3 regions of the Corynebacterium hindlerae genome follow, and region 1 is predicted to be linked to each of the others. Evidence: predicted binding sites of a transcription regulator. Region 1 holds the regulator's gene; each other region holds the start of a gene.
The links. The regulator LexA, encoded in region 1, represses DNA repair genes until DNA is damaged. The targets are predictions, from matches to a motif close to CGAACANNTGTTCG.
Positions count from the first base shown of each region.

Region 2: the regulator LexA is predicted to act here: its motif matches at 3,131-3,144, upstream of HW450_RS07160 (DUF222 domain-containing protein).
Region 3: the regulator LexA is predicted to act here: its motif matches at 2,149-2,162, upstream of HW450_RS06095 (HNH endonuclease signature motif containing protein).

Region 1 covers NZ_CP059833.1:323,219-328,850, reverse strand. The annotation lists gene ptsP (phosphoenolpyruvate--protein phosphotransferase) at 1-169, shown strand, start outside; gene HW450_RS01580 (carbohydrate kinase family protein) at 166-1,074, opposite strand; gene HW450_RS01575 (DeoR/GlpR family DNA-binding transcription regulator) at 1,071-1,850, opposite strand; gene lexA (transcriptional repressor LexA) at 2,103-2,798, opposite strand; gene HW450_RS01565 (hypothetical protein) at 3,121-3,447, shown strand; gene nrdR (transcriptional regulator NrdR) at 3,506-3,961, shown strand; gene hrpA (ATP-dependent RNA helicase HrpA) at 3,968-5,632, opposite strand, start outside.
Region 2 covers NZ_CP059833.1:1,437,183-1,442,814, forward strand. The annotation lists gene HW450_RS07135 (MarR family winged helix-turn-helix transcriptional regulator) at 1-213, shown strand, start outside; gene HW450_RS07140 (universal stress protein) at 321-1,271, shown strand; gene HW450_RS07145 (SDR family oxidoreductase) at 1,268-1,909, shown strand; gene HW450_RS07150 (hypothetical protein) at 1,944-2,402, shown strand; gene HW450_RS07155 (lipocalin family protein) at 2,407-3,054, opposite strand; gene HW450_RS07160 (DUF222 domain-containing protein) at 3,190-4,614, shown strand; gene trhO (oxygen-dependent tRNA uridine(34) hydroxylase TrhO) at 4,599-5,528, opposite strand; gene HW450_RS07170 (VanZ family protein) at 5,539-5,632, opposite strand, start outside.
Region 3 covers NZ_CP059833.1:1,247,352-1,252,983, forward strand. The annotation lists gene HW450_RS06075 (glycosyltransferase) at 1-217, shown strand, start outside; gene HW450_RS06080 (glycosyltransferase family 2 protein) at 244-936, shown strand; gene HW450_RS06085 (DUF2304 domain-containing protein) at 933-1,283, shown strand; gene HW450_RS06090 (DsbA family protein) at 1,283-2,104, shown strand; gene HW450_RS06095 (HNH endonuclease signature motif containing protein) at 2,242-3,420, shown strand; gene HW450_RS06100 (GDP-mannose 4,6-dehydratase) at 3,405-4,337, opposite strand; tRNA gene HW450_RS06105 (tRNA-Thr) at 4,410-4,485, opposite strand; gene HW450_RS06110 (DNA polymerase III subunit delta') at 4,552-5,632, opposite strand, start outside.

The DNA.
Region 1 (5,632 bases):
GGGCGTGTCTTCGTTGTCTGCGGCGTCGAACTCCGTAGCCGCAGTGGGTGCGCACTTGGCTGAGGTGGACATTAATTTCTGCCTGGCAGCGGCCGACGCTGCGATGTGCGCTTCCGGGGCTCAGGAAGCCCGGGCCGCCGTACAGGCGCTTTTCGACGCCCAGTCCTAACGAACCTGAACCAGTTCCGGCTGCAGAACATCTGGAGTCGGAACGGCACGGGCCGGATCGCCGATCGGGGCGTTGGCATACGCAAGCGCCGAGATCAGCGCAGCTTGAGGATCAGCTGCCACGTCCGCTAGGAGCAGTCCCGCGAGGGCAGCATCCTGCCAGGGCAACCACTGTTTGCCTGGATCACCGACGAACTCAGCGGAGTAACTTGCGCCAGTGGCGCCGGAAAACAGCTCAAAATGGGTTCTGCTGTGGCACACCAAGATGTGGGGGACTGCTGCGTCGGTAAGCGTGCTTATCGCTGTGTCGCGCTGCTCGGTGCTGTCGAACTCTGCGGTGTCAATCACGAGCACATCTGGTTTGGTGGTGTACACCTGACGTAGCACCGCGCCAAGGGGCTGGCCCGACGTAGAGACCGCGATCTTCACACCTGGGTGGTAGAGGCGAAGTGCGCGCATGACATCGACGTACCAGGAGGCATGAGCGATGTCAGGAAGCACACCGGCGAGGACGACCCATTCGGCGGTTTCTGCTGCCGCTACGCACATATCCCGCAGGATCGCCAGTTCCGACACTTTCAATTCCATCGGAGGGTCAACAAATTGCAGCTGGCGACCAGCGGGCGAATCAATGAGGTACCGCACGGGGATGGGGCCGGGGACGTCAACAATCTCGTAGGGCAGCCCCTGCAGCGATAGCATGCGGATGAACTGGCTGACCTCGGGGGCTGGGACCAGCACGCGGGTATCCTGGCCTGCGCAGTAGAGCATTTGGGCTACATTGACCCCGCCTCCTGCTGGTACCACGGCTACTTCGGACAGGGCGTTGGTGTGCTCCCAGGACAGTTCCTCGGACAGCCGCGAGGTGCGGAACAGCTCGGGCGTGGTTGCGACGTTAAGGATCATGATGCGATAACTACCTGGATCTCGCGTTCGCGCAGGGCTTCGACGATGGATTCTGGGGCGCCCGCATCAGTGACTACCACGTCGATGTCGTCGATCCCGGCGAAGCTCACCAGGTAGTCATTGCCGAGCTTGGTGGAGTCACACAGCACGACCACTTTCTGAGCATTGGTGATCATGGCGCGCTTCACCGCGGCCTCCTGGGAATCGGCGGTAGACAGGCCGTGGTCCAGGGTGAGAGCATTGGTACCGATGAACGCGACTTCCGCACGCATCAGGGCCAAGGTGCGTAATGCGGTATCGCCGACTACCGCCTGGGTGATAGCGCGGACCGTGCCTCCCAGCAGCTGAACCTCGTCTAGTCCGGCGTTGGCCAAGCTCAGTGCGATAGACAGGCAGTTGGTAACGATGGACCAGTGGTGCGCCTGTGGATCTTCAGCCAACATATCTGCCAATGCCGCGACCGTTGTGCCAGCATCGAGGAAAATACCACCGTGCCGATCTGGAAGGAACTCCAGCGCCCCTCGAGCAATAGCGCTTTTGGCGCCAGAGGCGGACTTTGAACGCGTGTCAAGGGTGAACTCGGTGGTGAGGAAGCTTTGGGTGGCTACTGCACCACCGTGGACGCGGTGGATGATTCCTTCGTGAGCGAGTACGGCGAGGTCGCGTCGTACCGTCTCGGCGGTGACATCGAAACGTTGCGCCAGGTCGGTGACATTGACGCGGCCTTCAATAGCGGTGAGGGACGCAATCTGGCGGCGGCGTTCTTCTGCGTACATTCATACTCCTAGGGATAAAGCAGCGGTGTACCACACTAAAACGTGACCCCAGCATTCGGTTATAACTGGAGTCACTGTTGTTGCAGAGTATCTGAATAAATCCAGTCCAGTATCCCACAAAGTTGGTGTCCGATCGGGCAAAGCAAACAAAATGTGTCGCAAAAGCTACCGAAACTACCCCCGATTTGGGAGGAGGAAAGTTTTGTAATGGAAACAATGCCTGGTTGTGGTTACCCCATAGCAGGCCCCTAGCTACAACTTGCGCAGGACGGAGACCACCTTTCCCATGATTTCCGCATGCTCGGCAGGGATTGGGGAGAAGGCATCGTTGTGGGGAAGGAGCCAGACACCAGTGGAGTCTGAGTGGAACTCTTTGACCGTTGCCTCGCCGTCGATCATGGCTGCAACAAATTCACCCTCCTCTGCAACTGGTTGGGAACGGACAACAACCCAGTCTCCGTTGAGGATGCCTGCATCTCGCATGGATTCGCCGACCACTTGCAGCATAAACAGCTCGCCGTCGCCAACAATGTCGGCGGGCAGCGGGTAGTACTCCTCGATGTTCTGCTCGGCAAGAATGGGATTGCCGGCGGCAATGCTGCCCACAACCGGGATAAAGTTGGTAGCTACCGCCTCCGAAGGGGCCGGGGTTTCCACTTGCTTCTTTCGCCCAGGCTTTGGACCGGCCTTTGACTTAGTGACCTCCGGTAGGTGGCGGACATCTACCGCGCGTGGCTTGTTGGGGTCTCGGCGCAAGAAGCCTTTTTCCTCAAGCTGGCGTAGCTGATATGCCACAGAGGAGGTGGACTGCAGATCTACGGCGTCGCCAATCTCGCGAATGCTCGGAGGGTAGCCCCGAAGTACCACGGCATCGCGGATAACTTCTAGGATTCGTCGCTGGCGTTCGGTGAGCTTCGGCTGTGGCGAATTTTTCTTAGCTGGTGACATGGTAAGTCCCTTATGGTGCTTGTTCGAAAATTAACTTAGGAACGGACGTTGTTGTTTTCGAATAATGGTAGTGGCTGTGTTGTTGCCACACACAGTACCAGCTAAAACACGTGGTGTCATGTTAATTTTCGAGTGTTGAGAAAAAATTTCTTTCGAAAATGTGGGCCAACGCTAGACATTCGAAAATGATCGTGCTACAAATCGAACATAGCAACGAATTTCGAACATGTGGGCTATGAAAAATGCTTCGAGGGAGGGCTGCCGTGTCGGCACGATCTCCTAGAGTGCACAACCAGTCCACTAAGAAAGGAAGGTAGACCCGATGACCACCGTCAGCACTCCACGCTCTTACGCTCACAACAGCTTCGCGTCTCACGCGGTAGTACCTCCTGCGGCAACCTGGAATGGGGGAGATTCCCGGTTTACAGCGAGCCATACTCGCGTTGTTCAAGGGCGCGCGCTACTGCCACAGGGAGTGACTAGCACTCGGCGCAGCGCTTCCCCGCGTCGGTTTGCTCTTGGGCAGCTAGCAATGGGCGCGGTCTTAGGGCTCACCGCTGTGATTGGAATGCTGGCGGTAGATCCGGCTGATGACGTAGTAACGCCAGCCACGGGCACCACGCACTTCGCTTCCATGAATGTGAAGTAAGGGCACTAGAATCAGAAACGTTCCCGCCACGACTATTGCCCGGAGCGTACCTGATCCTATGTACTGTCCTTTTTGCCATCACACGACATCCCGCGTGATTGATTCCCGCGTCATCGATGGCGGCGCCGCAATTCGGCGTAGAAGAGAATGCTCTCAATGCGAGGGCCGGTTCACCACCGTAGAAAAGGCGGTGCTCTTGGTTGTTAAGCGAAACGGTGTGACGGAACCGTTTAGTCGTGAAAAAGTCATCACTGGTGTGAGACGAGCATGCCAGGGACGCGACGTGTCCGACGATGCCCTTAAGCGACTAGCTCAAGAAGTAGAAGAGTCGGTACGCAGCCACGGCAGCAGTCAAATCAACGCTAACGACATTGGCCTAGCCATCTTGGAACCGCTCCGAGAACTGGACGAGGTGGCCTACCTGCGCTTCGCCTCGGTGTATAAGTCCTTCGAAAGCGCAGACGATTTTGAGTCCGAAATTCGTCTCATGCGTCGTCGAGCCCGAAACGCTTAGCTCCCGCTACCGTAACTTAGCGATCGCCTTCTCGATCCGGCGCACCGACACCGAATGCGCGGTTCCCAGTTGCTGAGCGAACAAGCTAACCCGCAACTCCTGCAGCTGCCAATTAATATCCTTGACTGCAGCAGTCTTTTCCCTGCCTCGAGGCAAACTACGGAGCTTCTGCTTCAGCAAGTCCTGGCAGGCAGTGACTTCATCCTGCAGATCCGCATCCCGGTCGGGATCCCTGTCCATCGCATCCAGACGAATAAGCATCGCCCGCAGATACCGGGGCAAGTGACGCAGATGGTCCATCCCATGAATGCTAATGGCGTGCTGCGGCAGCAAGAACGCTAGCTGCTCTCGCATGTCGTCGATAGCCTCGCCAGTCCACTGGTCTAGCTCATCTTTTACCGCCAAATAATCCACCAGCGCCGGTGCCAGCGTGACCACTGTCGCACGGACTTTTCCGGGCACCTCCGGCTTGATCTTCGTTACCAGGTCAGCAAAAGCCTCCGGTGAACGAACGGGGCCGCCGTGGGCCAGCAGCAGATCGCGCACCGCCGCAACCTTTGCGTCCTCCAACAGGCCGGTCATTTTCCCGTGCGGATAGTGCTCTACTCCCACGCGTTGTTTCAGTGGCAGACCATTGAGCATGTTCTTGCCTGGCGTCGGAATCTCCTTGAGCAGTAAAGCAAGGGTGGCGGTGAGCATCGCAGCGTCGGCTTCCGCCTGGGTTGGTAGCGCATGCACGGCAACGCCATCCGAGCTCACCACTAAGGCAGGGTAGGCCACAATGTCCTGACCATCGACCTTAGTCACTACCTCTGTAGGGAGGCTCCCAAGAGCGTCGTTATCCCACGTCAACGCGGTGTCGCTCACTTGCTTTCCACGTCGTACCGCCTTGTTGACGGAGGCCTTAACTTTCTCCGTACTACGGCTCTTGAGCGCCGCCAAAGATTTGTCGGAGTCGACGATCTTCCCGCGTCGGTCAATCGCAGCGTAGGTGATGCGCAGGTGCGGTGGGAGTTTGTCGATTGCAAAATCGCTCGGATCAATTCCTATCGCTCCAAATCCACGCAAGACTGTGGCGAGTTGCTGCAGCAGATCCCCAAAGTGAGGCTTGAGCTCCGGAAGGGCCCGCGCCGCGAAATCCGGCGCGGGGATAACGGTTCTGCGGAGTGGTTTTGGCAGACTGCGGATCAATTCCGTGACCAGTTCGTGGCGAAGCCCGGGCACCAGCCAATCGAAGCCTTCATCGGTGATGCCTGCGAGTAGCGGGATAGGAATATGGACTGTGACGCCATCGAATTTGTGCCCCGGCTCGAAGTGGTACTTGAGCTCGTACTCGAGTGAGCCCTGGCGCCAAACGTCCGGGAATTGCTCCTCGGCGATAGTGTCGGCCTCTGCGCTGAGCAGTTTCGCTGGATCAAAGTTGAGAAGTTCGGGGTTGCGCTGGCGCTCGCTTTTCCACCAGGAATCAAAGTGACGGGCCGTCGTTATGCGTTCCGGCAGTTTCTTGTCGTAGAAATCAAACAAGGTGTTCTCATCTACGACCAGGTCGCGACGGCGTGCCTTTTCCTCCAGCCGCGCGGCCTCTGCGAGCTGTTGTGCATTGTGGTGGAAGAACGTGTGGTGGGTGTTCCACTGGCCTTCGATGAGCGCGTTGCGGATGAACATCTCTCG
Region 2 (5,632 bases), 1.1 Mb from region 1:
CGGGAGTTAGTGGAGCGTGTCCGCGACAAGGCTGATCGGCGTGGTGTGTTGGTGCAGATTACTGAGACGGGTCGTCGGGAGTTGGCGAAGGTGGGTGAGGAGCGTACTCGCTATTTCGCGGAGATGCTGGGCACGTTGGATCCTGAGGAGTTGGAGCAGATAGCGAAGATTGTGCCGCTGATTACCAAGATGTCGAATCTGTACACCAACTGATTTACCTCGGTTTCGGTATGGGCTGTTAGACTCCAAGTAGTTAACCTTGTGTTCATAGTTTTTCGGCACAGGGGCGTCCGTTTTCCGCAACTGTAGAACAACTCTAAATGGCGAAAATTTCCCCCCAGAACTCTTCGGAGATCCGGATTCTTGTCGCTGGTAAGCCTCATCACGGCGACAAATCTAAGGGCAATGCTGCACTTGATTATGCGGCGTGGCTGGCCCGGACTTCCCCTATCCGAATTCAGATTGTGTCCACGTTTGTGCGGCCGTGGCCGTCGACAAGCTTTGCCAAACTTGGTGGCAAGTACAAGAAGTGGCATGCCAAGGAGACTGCGGCGTGTGTGTCGTGGGCGCGGAAGAGTTTGTTGGCGGCGGGGATTCCGGAGGAAAGCTGGAGCGATCCGGTCGCGCTGTTTCTTGATGGGACGTCGGAGACGGCGTTGCTGGCGAAGGCCGCCGCGGATTTTGAAGCGACGATTATCCTCATGAATTCGTCTGATGTGACGGTTAAGGGCCGGTTCCTGGCCGGGTCGACCATGGAAACGCTGTTGCATTCGACACCGAAGCTGGTGGGGCTGATGCCTGACAGCACCAAGCTGTCCAAGCGGGGCGTCACTCGGTTGACCTATGGGTTCATCGACGGCGAGCAGAACGACGATGCGCTGCGTGAGACCGCAGAGCGCGCCGAGGCGTGGGGCATTCCGCTGCGCATCGTTGCCTTTGCCCCGGACATTTTGGATGATTCGGTCCTCCTTGATTCCACGAAGCTCCAAACTGAGATTTCGATCCAGTGGCGCGAGCACCTGTTCGCCGTCCTTGACCGGGCAAAGGACCTGGTCGCCGCGGAGTTCCCTGGCGTGACCGTGGAAACTGAGGTGGGTAGTGGTGGCAATTGGGCCGGTGCTATCGATGCCGTGAAATGGAAGAAGGGGGACCTGCTTTGCCTGTCCAGCTCCCCGATGAATCCCCTGGAGCGGGTGTTTGTGGGCTCCGCGACCAGCCACATTCTGCAGTATTCGCCGGTGCCGTCGATTATTAGGCCGGTGCTGCGATGAAAACTGCTGTGGTCACTGGCGCCAGCGGGGGCGTCGGCCTGGAGGTCACCCGCATGCTGCTTAACGACGGCTGGTCAGTCCACGCCCAGTACCGCACCGCACCCGGCCCCTTGGATGCCCACTGGTGGCAGGCGTCATTCCCCGACACCAGCGGCGCACCATCGTTGGATTCTCTGGACGCGCTGATTCATTGCGCAGGCGTGTGTTCATTGGGATCAGTGTCTAATCCTGACATGGCCGAATGGTCCGATACAGTTGCTGTGAACGTCCTGGCCCCCGTGGAGCTGACCGCCCACTACCTGCCACTATTGCGGGCTGCTCGTGGTGATGTGGTGTACCTGAATTCCGGTGCTGGGTTGCGCGCTAATCCGGGGTGGGGCTCCTACGCGGCCTCGAAGTTTGCGGCGCGCGCCTGGTGTGATGCGTTGCGGCTAGAAGAACCCGACATTCGGGTAACTAGCGTTTACCCGGGTAGGATTGACACTCCAATGCAGGAGGCGGTGGTCGCGGCAGAAGGTGGGGAGTACTGTCCTGCAGCGTATCTATCGGCAAGTACTGTTGCGGCAGCTGTGCTGCACGCACTAAACACCCCCGAAGACGGTCACCAGCATGAGGTTATTTTGCGTCCCCGGGGCTAAAGTGAATACCTAGCACATTGTGGGAGGAGCACAAATGACCGAGGACAACGGATACCGCATTGACCCGGAACTCGATCGCGTCCCGGAAGGTAAACGCCATCGCGTCACTGAGCTCGATCTCATGGCAAGCCCGGAGCTACGCCGTTCCCGGGCGCGCCTATCTATCAAGCAGGCAATTTGGTACACCATCTTCGCCTGCGTTGGATCCATCGTGATCGCCCTCATCATCATCGGGTTCTCAAAAGCCCAGGGCGGGCCGATGTGCTTCGAAGGGTCCCGGACTCTGATCTGTTCACGCCGCTACGAAATCCTCTTCCCCACCGTGACCGGCGGGTTTTCCATGCTCACCGTGATCGGCGCGATGGTGATCCTGTACCGGAAGTGGAAGCGCTACGAACTGTGGCAACCGTGGTTCGGCGTGATCTGGTTCCTCATCCCGTGGGCGATGACCATCATGACGGGGTTCGGCACGATGGCCATCGTCGGGCAATAGCCAGCTACTTTAAGCACAGCGGTGTAGCATCCGCTCCCCCACCCGCCATAGGGACGGAGAGGAAAACACATTCGTTCCATCCCGCTGTTCGGATGGCGCTCTTTACCTGGCCCCACTGCTCTGCACTCAGATTGGGCGTGCGCGACAGCACGAAGCCAGAGAGGCGATTCGGGCTACCAACGACTGCGAGGGAGTAGTCCTCAGCTAGCCAAGTCACCCGATAGTTCGCGGGACCATTAGGATCCTGGAATGGAACACCAGGGAAATTGACCCGCAGGGAGGACTCCGACAGTGGCGTTGCTACCCCCTCAATGTCGGAGCGGGAGCCGAGAAGTGTGCCACAAGAGTTATGGACTGCTACGGTGCCGTCGTCAAGCAGGCGGTACTCGGCAGTGGTGTTGTTAGCACATTGCAGGGTGTACGGCTGCGGAATGGCGGCTACCTGGTACCAGGTACCCATGTAGCGCTCCAGGTCGACGGGGCGCCCGAGTTCTGGGAGTTCACCAGGAATGACGGACGACCCTACTGGAACGACCTGGGAGGATCCGCCGGCGAGGCGTCCCCCGTCGAAGATGTCGGCTGCGGCAGCAGTTGGGAGGCTGAGCGCCCCAACGAGTGCACAGGTAGCGAGGCTAGAAAGTAAAGAGCGCATATAGATCCCTTCGGTTGTTAGTGTAACTATTTGATCATATCTGAGTAGATCCCCCTCCACTATAGTTATTTTTATTAGCACGTGTGTTCGATTTCATTTTCCAAGCTGTCTTCCGCATGTTTTACAATTCGAACCATGAACACATTAGAGCGCGCACAGGGGCTGCTAGCTGGCATATTATCCAGCCAGCACGAGCTGCTGCATGCTCTTGGCCAACCGGGATTCAGTGCGGAACAAACCAGGGAATTATTAGCTAGTGTGCGCGAAGTTGACCGACTAGCGGATCTACTAACAACTCGATTGCTGTCAGAGTTGCAGCACTCCCAAGGCTTCGAACCGAACTCGCGCGCGAGCTTCAACAAGCTGATGCACGAAGGCAGGTTTAGCAGAAAGCAGCTTAAGGATCTTTCCCGACTGTCAACTGAATTGTTTGACTCCCCGCCTTCGGTCGGACACACCGACGGTATCCCTGCCCGGTTGCCTCACACCGCAGCAGGCATGGCCAAAGCAGCATTTGGCGCGGAATCTGCCACGGTAATCTCGAAGACACTGGATGCGATCCCCAAGGGCACTCCCCCGGACACTGTTGCGTGGGTAGAGGAAGTCATGGCGAGCATGGCTCACCAGTTGGCCCCAGACGATCTCGTTCGGGCCGGGCAGAAGATCCTGCAAGGGCTCAACGCCGATAGCGAACCCAGCGACGAGGAACGTCAGCACAAGCGCAGCGTGAAGCTCTCCGCCCAGGACAGTGAGCTGATGGGCAAGCTTGCCGGCACCGTCACCCCGGAACTTCACGCTTTGTTATCGCGGTTATTTGCTGACTACGCGGGCCCAGGCGACCTCCTACCGGAGGTCGAGAAGGAAAACGACAGCCGTACCCAGGACCAGCGCAACCACGACGCACTGGTGAAAGCACTGAAATACGCGCTTAGCGGGCCTATGCGCCCGACGCGCGGCTGCTCCACCGTGGTTGCCACAATGACAATTGAGCAGCTGGCGACGGCCGCTGGAGTGGTACCGACGGACGTCGGCACGCTGCTGTCCGTGCAGGATTTGATCCGCCTCGGCGCGGACAAAAACGCTTTCCTGGCGATCTTGGATCCAGACACCGGCAACCTAATCGAGCTGGGTAAAACCAGCCGGGCCGCTAATCTTTACGCCTACCTCGGCCTAGTGGCCTCCCAAGGCGGCGATATGACGCCGGGGTCCTCGCTGCCCGCGGCGCTGTGCGAAATTCACCATCTGCTGGCCTGGCGCTTCAGCGGCCGCTCGACAGCGGGAAACATGAGCCTGATCGGCCACAACACACACCGAAACGTGGATGATGCGCAAGAAAATCCGAAAAAATGGTGGACACTATGCTCGGAGACCGGGCAAATGCTGTGGATCCCACCTGAAAGCATCGACCCGAAACGAAGACCCCAGGCCAATTTCAACCCCATGACCTGGTTTAACCCAGGGCAGATGATACGTTTCGGGCTACATGATTCAAGGCCGGTTCCCCCATTCCAGCGACCCAGATCCGTCACCTGCCCGCGCTGCAACTACCCGGCGGCGTGAGCCTGCTTCCGCACCACCTCGGCACACTCATCCCTGCCGCAGGTGCGCTTCGCCGGATCCGCTGCACACGAAGGACACATCAGGGTCTGGGTGCGGCACTCCAAGTTGCCACAGTTCTCGAACTTGTTCGTTGGGGTACCGCAGTGCACACAGTGCCCAAGCTGCACAAATCCCGGGTCCTCGGTGCCCATGCCGAACTCTGTGTGCATCCGCTTGTCAAAAACATATAGCGAGCCTTCCCACAGCCCATCATTGCCATACTTTTCGCCATAGCGGACAATGCCACCGTCGATCTGGTAGACCTCTTTGAAACCGCGGTTCTTCATAAGCGCCGACAGGATTTCGCAGCGAATACCACCGGTGCAATAGGAAATGACTGGCTTGTCCTTCATCCAGTCATACTTGCCGGATTCCAGCTCCCTAATGAAGTCATGCGTGGTGTTAACATCCGGCACCACGGCGTTCTTGAACTTACCGATCTGCGCCTCCATGGCGTTGCGGCCATCGAAGAACACGACTTCGTCGCCACGTTCTTCCACCAGCTTGTTCACCTGCGCTGGCTTGAGGTGCACGCCACCACCGACGACACCGTTTTCATCCACCTTGAGTTCCCCCGGCGCGCCGAACGCCACAATCTCATCGCGGACCTTGACGGACAGACGTGGGAAGTCCTCCGCGCCGCCCTCGGACCACTTGAATTCCATCTTGCCGAAGTACTCTTTGCACTTCTTTACGTACTCTTTACAGGCAGCCATGTCGCCACCGACGGTGCCGTTGATGCCGTGCTCGGAAATCAGGATGCGCCCGCGCAGGCCGAGGCGTTCGCAGAGTTCGCGCTGCCACATCATCACGGCCTTGGGATCGGACAGGGGAAGGAACTTGTAATACAGGAGGATCTTGCTGATGCGCTGCATGTATTCGAGTTTAGTGGTAGGCCGCGGAAAACCCTAAAGCTTCCACCATCGCCTCCTCGGACCCTAAACGTGGCCCTAGCAGGTACAACACGTAAATGAATGTG
Region 3 (5,632 bases), 920 kb from region 1:
ACCGCTGACGTATTTCCGTTCCAGCGCCGACGTGTTTGAGCGCCGCACGGGCAAGGGTATGTTCGCGGCGGAGCGTCACATGCAGCGCAATTTGGTGTCCTATGGCCTGATTTCCCGGCCGCGTTCGTGGTTTAACCTGGTGGCGCGCACGGCCTATCGGCTCTTGCCCGCGCAAGCTTTACGGGCAGCGTACGGCAGGTTGTTCCACCGCGACTAGTGCGATGCGTTAGGCTACTAGCCATCATGGATAATACTGACACTTGGCTGGTTATTCCGTGCTACAACGAGGGCTCTGTGATTCAGGACGTCATCGAAAACGCGCGCAAGACCTTTCCTAACATCGTGGCCGTCAACGACGGTTCCGCCGACGACTCCGCCGCGCGTATTCACGCCGCAGGTGCTCACTTGGTGAACCACCCCGTGAACCTCGGCCAGGGTGCGGCGATCCAGACTGGCGTGGAGTATGCGCGGATGCAGCCGGGCGCCGAGTATTTTGTCACCTTCGATGCCGACGGCCAGCACCAGGTGAAGGACGTGGTGAAGATGCTGAACCGGCTACGTACTGAACCGATCGACATTGTCGTGGGAACCCGGTTCGGCCGCCCGCGCGCCGAGGATGACCAGGTGCCGTGGATTAAGCGGGTGGTGCTCAAGACCGTCGTGTTCCTCTCGCCGCGCACCCGTCGCCTCGGGCTTACCGACGCCCACAATGGCCTGCGAGCCTTCAACAAAAGGGTCGCTAATGAGCTGAACCTGCGCATGAACGGCATGAGCCACGCCTCCGAGTTCGTCTCCACCATGGACGAAAAGAAGTGGCGGGTGGCCGAGGAGCCGGTAGATATCCTGTACACCGAGTACTCCATGTCCAAGGGCCAGTCCCTGATCAACGGCGTGAATATCCTCGCCGACGGTTTGCTTGCGAGGAAGTTGCCATGACCATTGTGATTCAGATTCTGCTGCTGCTAGCGACTGCGTTTTTGGTGCTCTATTTCCTGGGCAACCGTCGTAAAGCACGTGCGAAGGCTGGCGTGAAGCTGGGCTTTTTGTTGTTCATCTTGGCTTGTATCTGGGCTGTTCTCCGCCCCGATGATCTGACCGTGGTGGCCAACTGGGTGGGCGTTTCCCGTGGCACCGATCTGCTGCTCTACGCCCTGGTCGTGGCATTCATGTTCACCACCTTGTCCTCCTACGTGCGCTTTCGTGAGCAGGAGCTGCGCTACGCGCGCCTTGCCCGCGCCATCGCGCTGAAGAATGCTGTGAAGCCGGAAGAAGAACTGAGCTAATGTCCCGCACGCGTGTTGCCCTGCTTGTTGTTATTGGTGTGCTTTTGGGTTCGGTGTTTGGCCTCGGTGGCTTCATCTTGGGCGAACGCTCCGCGACATCCCAGTTCATCGCCGAAAACCCCTCATCCGCCACGGCCATCAACGCGAAACTGGCGAAGGTGCAGGCCGGCACCGGTGACCGCACCGCCAAGCCGCTTGCCGACGGCACCTATAACGCGCTGATCCAAGGCCCCAGCGGGGAGATCAAGTCCCAAGCAGACATTGAAAAGATCCACCGCCGCAACCCGGAGGATCCTTTCGCTATCGGTGCCCTCGACGCCCCTGTAGTGATCTCCGAGTTTTCCGATTTTGAGTGCCCATTCTGCGCTCGCTACTCCACCCAAACCGAGGGGCGCATCCTCACTGATTACGTGGAGAAGGGCCTCGTCCGCATCGAGTGGAATGACCTGCCTATCAACGGGCCGGATGCCGACGCTGCTGCCCGGGCTGGGCGCGCCGCTGCCGAGCAGAACAAGTTCCACGAATTCAAGTCTGCGTTATTCGCCGAGTCTGCGAAGCAAAACGGGCACCCTGGCTTCGGTCAGGCCGACTTTGAGCGCTTTGCCCAGGCTGCCGGCGTTCCTGATATGGACAAATTCAAGGCAGACGCCACTTCAGACAAGTATGACCAGGCCATCGAGCAGGCCAAGAAATACGGCGGCGGGATCGGTATTTCTGGCACCCCAGCGTTTTTGATCGGCACTAAGTTTGTCTCTGGCGCCCAGCCGTGGGAAGTGTTTGAATCTGCCCTGAATGAGCAGCTGGCTGCCACGGTTAAGTAGCGCTTTCCGATAACTGCGTTGGAAGGCAGAACTACACCACTTTTCGAACATGTGTGCCACTTTTTGAGTTGGCGTGTCCTCCTTGGTTGTTATGCTGTAGTCAGTAAATTAAATGAGCAGGTCACAGGGGGTGAACCATGCAAGAACTGCAAGCAGCATTAACAATAATTCGGGGCGAAGGACACGTCATTGACGTCACTAACCCTTTCGAAGTCGAGGGGGCTGTCGCTGATTTGGTGCAAATCCGAGAGGCCGTCGCCCGTTTGGAGACCTCGCTCGCCAGCCATCTCGATCTAGAAGGCCTCGGCAGGGCCGGGGTTCATCCACGGCATGCTAAGACGCTCCTCCGGCGTGCCGATTCGCGGTGGGACGACGGCGTCGACGCCGACCACCAAGACGAAATCTTGCGCGCCCTCACCAGCCTGTCGCCAGCGTCGAACCGGCGAGATGAAATCTACGACGCAGCTTCCACAGAAGTTCAGGGCTACAACCGCCCCACGTCACCTGAGCAAACCTGGCGCTTTACCCGCGACCAGGTTGTGCAGGAAAACCAGCGCCTGGCCAAAGATCCCCTCCAGGCGCGCGTGCAACGCCGGTTCACACTCGGCAAGCCCGATGAACATGGTGGCGCCAAGTTCTCCGGATACACCACGCCGGAAACCGGGGCCCTCCTGGAAGCACTCATGAACCAAGCTTTCAGCACCACCCCAAGAGCCGACGGCGACCTCCGCACCGTGCGGCAACGCCAACATGACGCTTTCGCGGAAGTCGTCCGCTGGGCTAGCAGCAACCGTGTCAACAACACCGGGCACGCCAGCCTCGTTGTCTCCATCACGGAAGATGACGAACTCGACCTGGCCAACCGGTTCCCCACCAACACCCATTTCGAGCTCAACCTGCTGGAAATCCTGGCGCTCGGAAACGATAACATCACTGACTATATCGCCGTACACAACCATCACGGCGCGGTTGTTCAGCTGGTCACCGGCAACAGAAGCGTCACCTTCGCCCAGCGGGTCGCCCTTTTAGCGGAGCAACTCGTCTGCCAGTACCCCGGCTGCGACGAGGTCGCCGGGCGCTGCGACGGCCACCATGTCATCCCGTGGTCCCAGTGCCAGGAAACTGCGCTGGACAACATCGCCCTGATGTGTCGCAAGCACCACCGCAGGAACCGGGACGACAGATCCGGGCCCCACATGCGAAAAGACCACCGCGGATGTCGCTTTGCAGACCACGCGGGTGAGGCAGAAAATAATTCCCCCGCAGCAAAGAAAGCAGCGGGCAGGAAACTCAGGCGGCGCTATTCCCTGAAGTAGTCCACCGTACGGCGAACGCCCTCTTCAATGGACACTTCAGGCTCCCATCCGAGCACCTCACGCGCGCGGGAATAAGCGAGGGCGGAACGAGGGACGTCGCCAAGCCGTGCCGGGGCAAACTCCGGGTCATCCGGCGCGCCCGCAGCCTGCGCCACCAGCGTGTGCAGCTCCCGGTCGCTCGTCTCCACAGAGGTTCCGATATTGAACCGCATGCCGCCCCCCTTGGAACCCGCAGCCAGGTAGAACGCCCGCACCACGTCACCAACGTAGACGTAGTCGCGGGTGTTGCCACCGTCACCGAACACCTTGGTCGGCTCGCCCGCCAGTAGCCGCTGCGAGAAAATCGCCACCACACCGGCCTCGCCGTGCGGATCCTGCCGCGGACCGTACACATTCGCCGGAGCAATATGCGCGCACTCCAGCCCATACAGGTGACGGAACGTGTTCAGGTAGATTTCGCCAGCGCTTTTAGACGCCGCATAAGGCGAATGCGGATCAATCGGGAACGACTCGTCCACCGGGAACGTCTCCGGCGTGCCATAAATCGAACCACCGGAAGAGGTGAACACGATCTTGCGGACGCTATTCCTCCGAGCGGCTTCCGCAATGCGGATCGTGGAAATGATATTGGTAGTGGCGTCGTGCACCGGATTCTTCACCGATTCCCGCACATCAATCTGCGCAGCCAGGTGGAAAATCACTTCCGGGCGATGCTCGCCCAAGAACTTGTCAAAGTCCAGTTCCAGGATGTCCGCCTCAACAAACAGGCATTTGCCGGTGGCCTGCGCAGCCTCCAGGTTCCTCACATTGCCACGGGATAGGTTATCGACCACAACAACATCGTGGCCCTTCTCAATCAGAAGATCCGTCAAATGAGAACCAATGAAGCCGGCACCGCCGGTAACTAATGCACGCATGGTTTCACCCTAGTGCTTTTGCCAGCGAACAAACAACAGCAGGCCACCATCACTGGTGACCTGCTGTCTAATTGGAGCCGCCTGCGAGAATCGAACTCGCGACCTTTTCATTACGAGTGAAATGCTCTACCGACTGAGCTAAGGCGGCACCGATGCACAATAAGCATCGAGGGACTAGTTTAGCGCACGCGGAATAAAGAATAAAAACCGCTGGTCATTGCACTTTACAGGCCTTCCGGAGCCGGCCTACGAGCCCGGAGAGCGCCACCACTGGGCGCACGTTGTGCCCAAACGATTCCCGGCAGGCGTTGATGGCGTCGAGGCAGTCTGTAAGAGCTGCCGCATCATTACGGGAGGCGAGGTCGCTGGACAGCCCGTCAAAGTCCGGATGGGTGAGCTGGATGCCGGCGTCGCGGACGAGCGCATCCCGGTAGAGCCCGGCAAGATCAATGAGGGCGAGGTCGTAGGCGTCACGTTCGGCGCGCTTCCGGCGGTTCTTGTGGACGGCCTCCAACGCCTTGACCTCGGTCTCCATTCCTTTAGTCAGCCGGCTCGCCCCCTTGCCTTTTACCCCGGCGCCGAAGGAATTACGGACCTTTTCTATTTCCGCCTCTTCTTTGGGCGCAAGGTCTGCCTTCACTTCGGCCTCTACCGCTTTCACCAAATCGCCTACCTCCTGAAATGCGGCTTCTTTGTGGTAGATCAGTTCGGCCAGGTGCAGGACTTGAGCCCGGCGCTTTTGAGCCGCTTCCGAGTGCGCAAGGTGCCGCGCCCGGCCGATGTGTCCGGATGTCGCGGCGGCAGCGAGCCGGGCCGCATCCTCGGAAACACCCCCCTCAGCCAGCAGAATCCGGGTGACGTCCTCCAGCGCTGGAGTGGGAACATACACGTGCCGGCAGCGTGAGCGCAGCGTAACTGAGAAATCCTGCGGGTCCGTCGACGGTGCGCACAGCATGATCACGGTCCGCGCGGCAGGCTCCTCCACCGTTTTCAGCAGCGCATTTGCCGCCGAGTCGGACAAGCGGTCCGCGTCCTCGATGATGATGACGCGCCAGGGAGCGTGCGTGGGCGAGGAAATGGCAGGACCAATGACCTTGTCACGCATGAGGTCAACACCGATCGACAGCTCCTGTGGCACGATGTGCACCAAGTCCGGGTGGGTACCAGCAAGCACAGCGCGGCAATTCTCGCATTCACCACAGCCGACGGAGGTCGGTGAGCTGCACATCAGGGCGGCAGCGAAGGCTCGGGCAGCGTTGGAGCGCCCGGAGCCGGGAGGGCCAGTGAACAGCCAG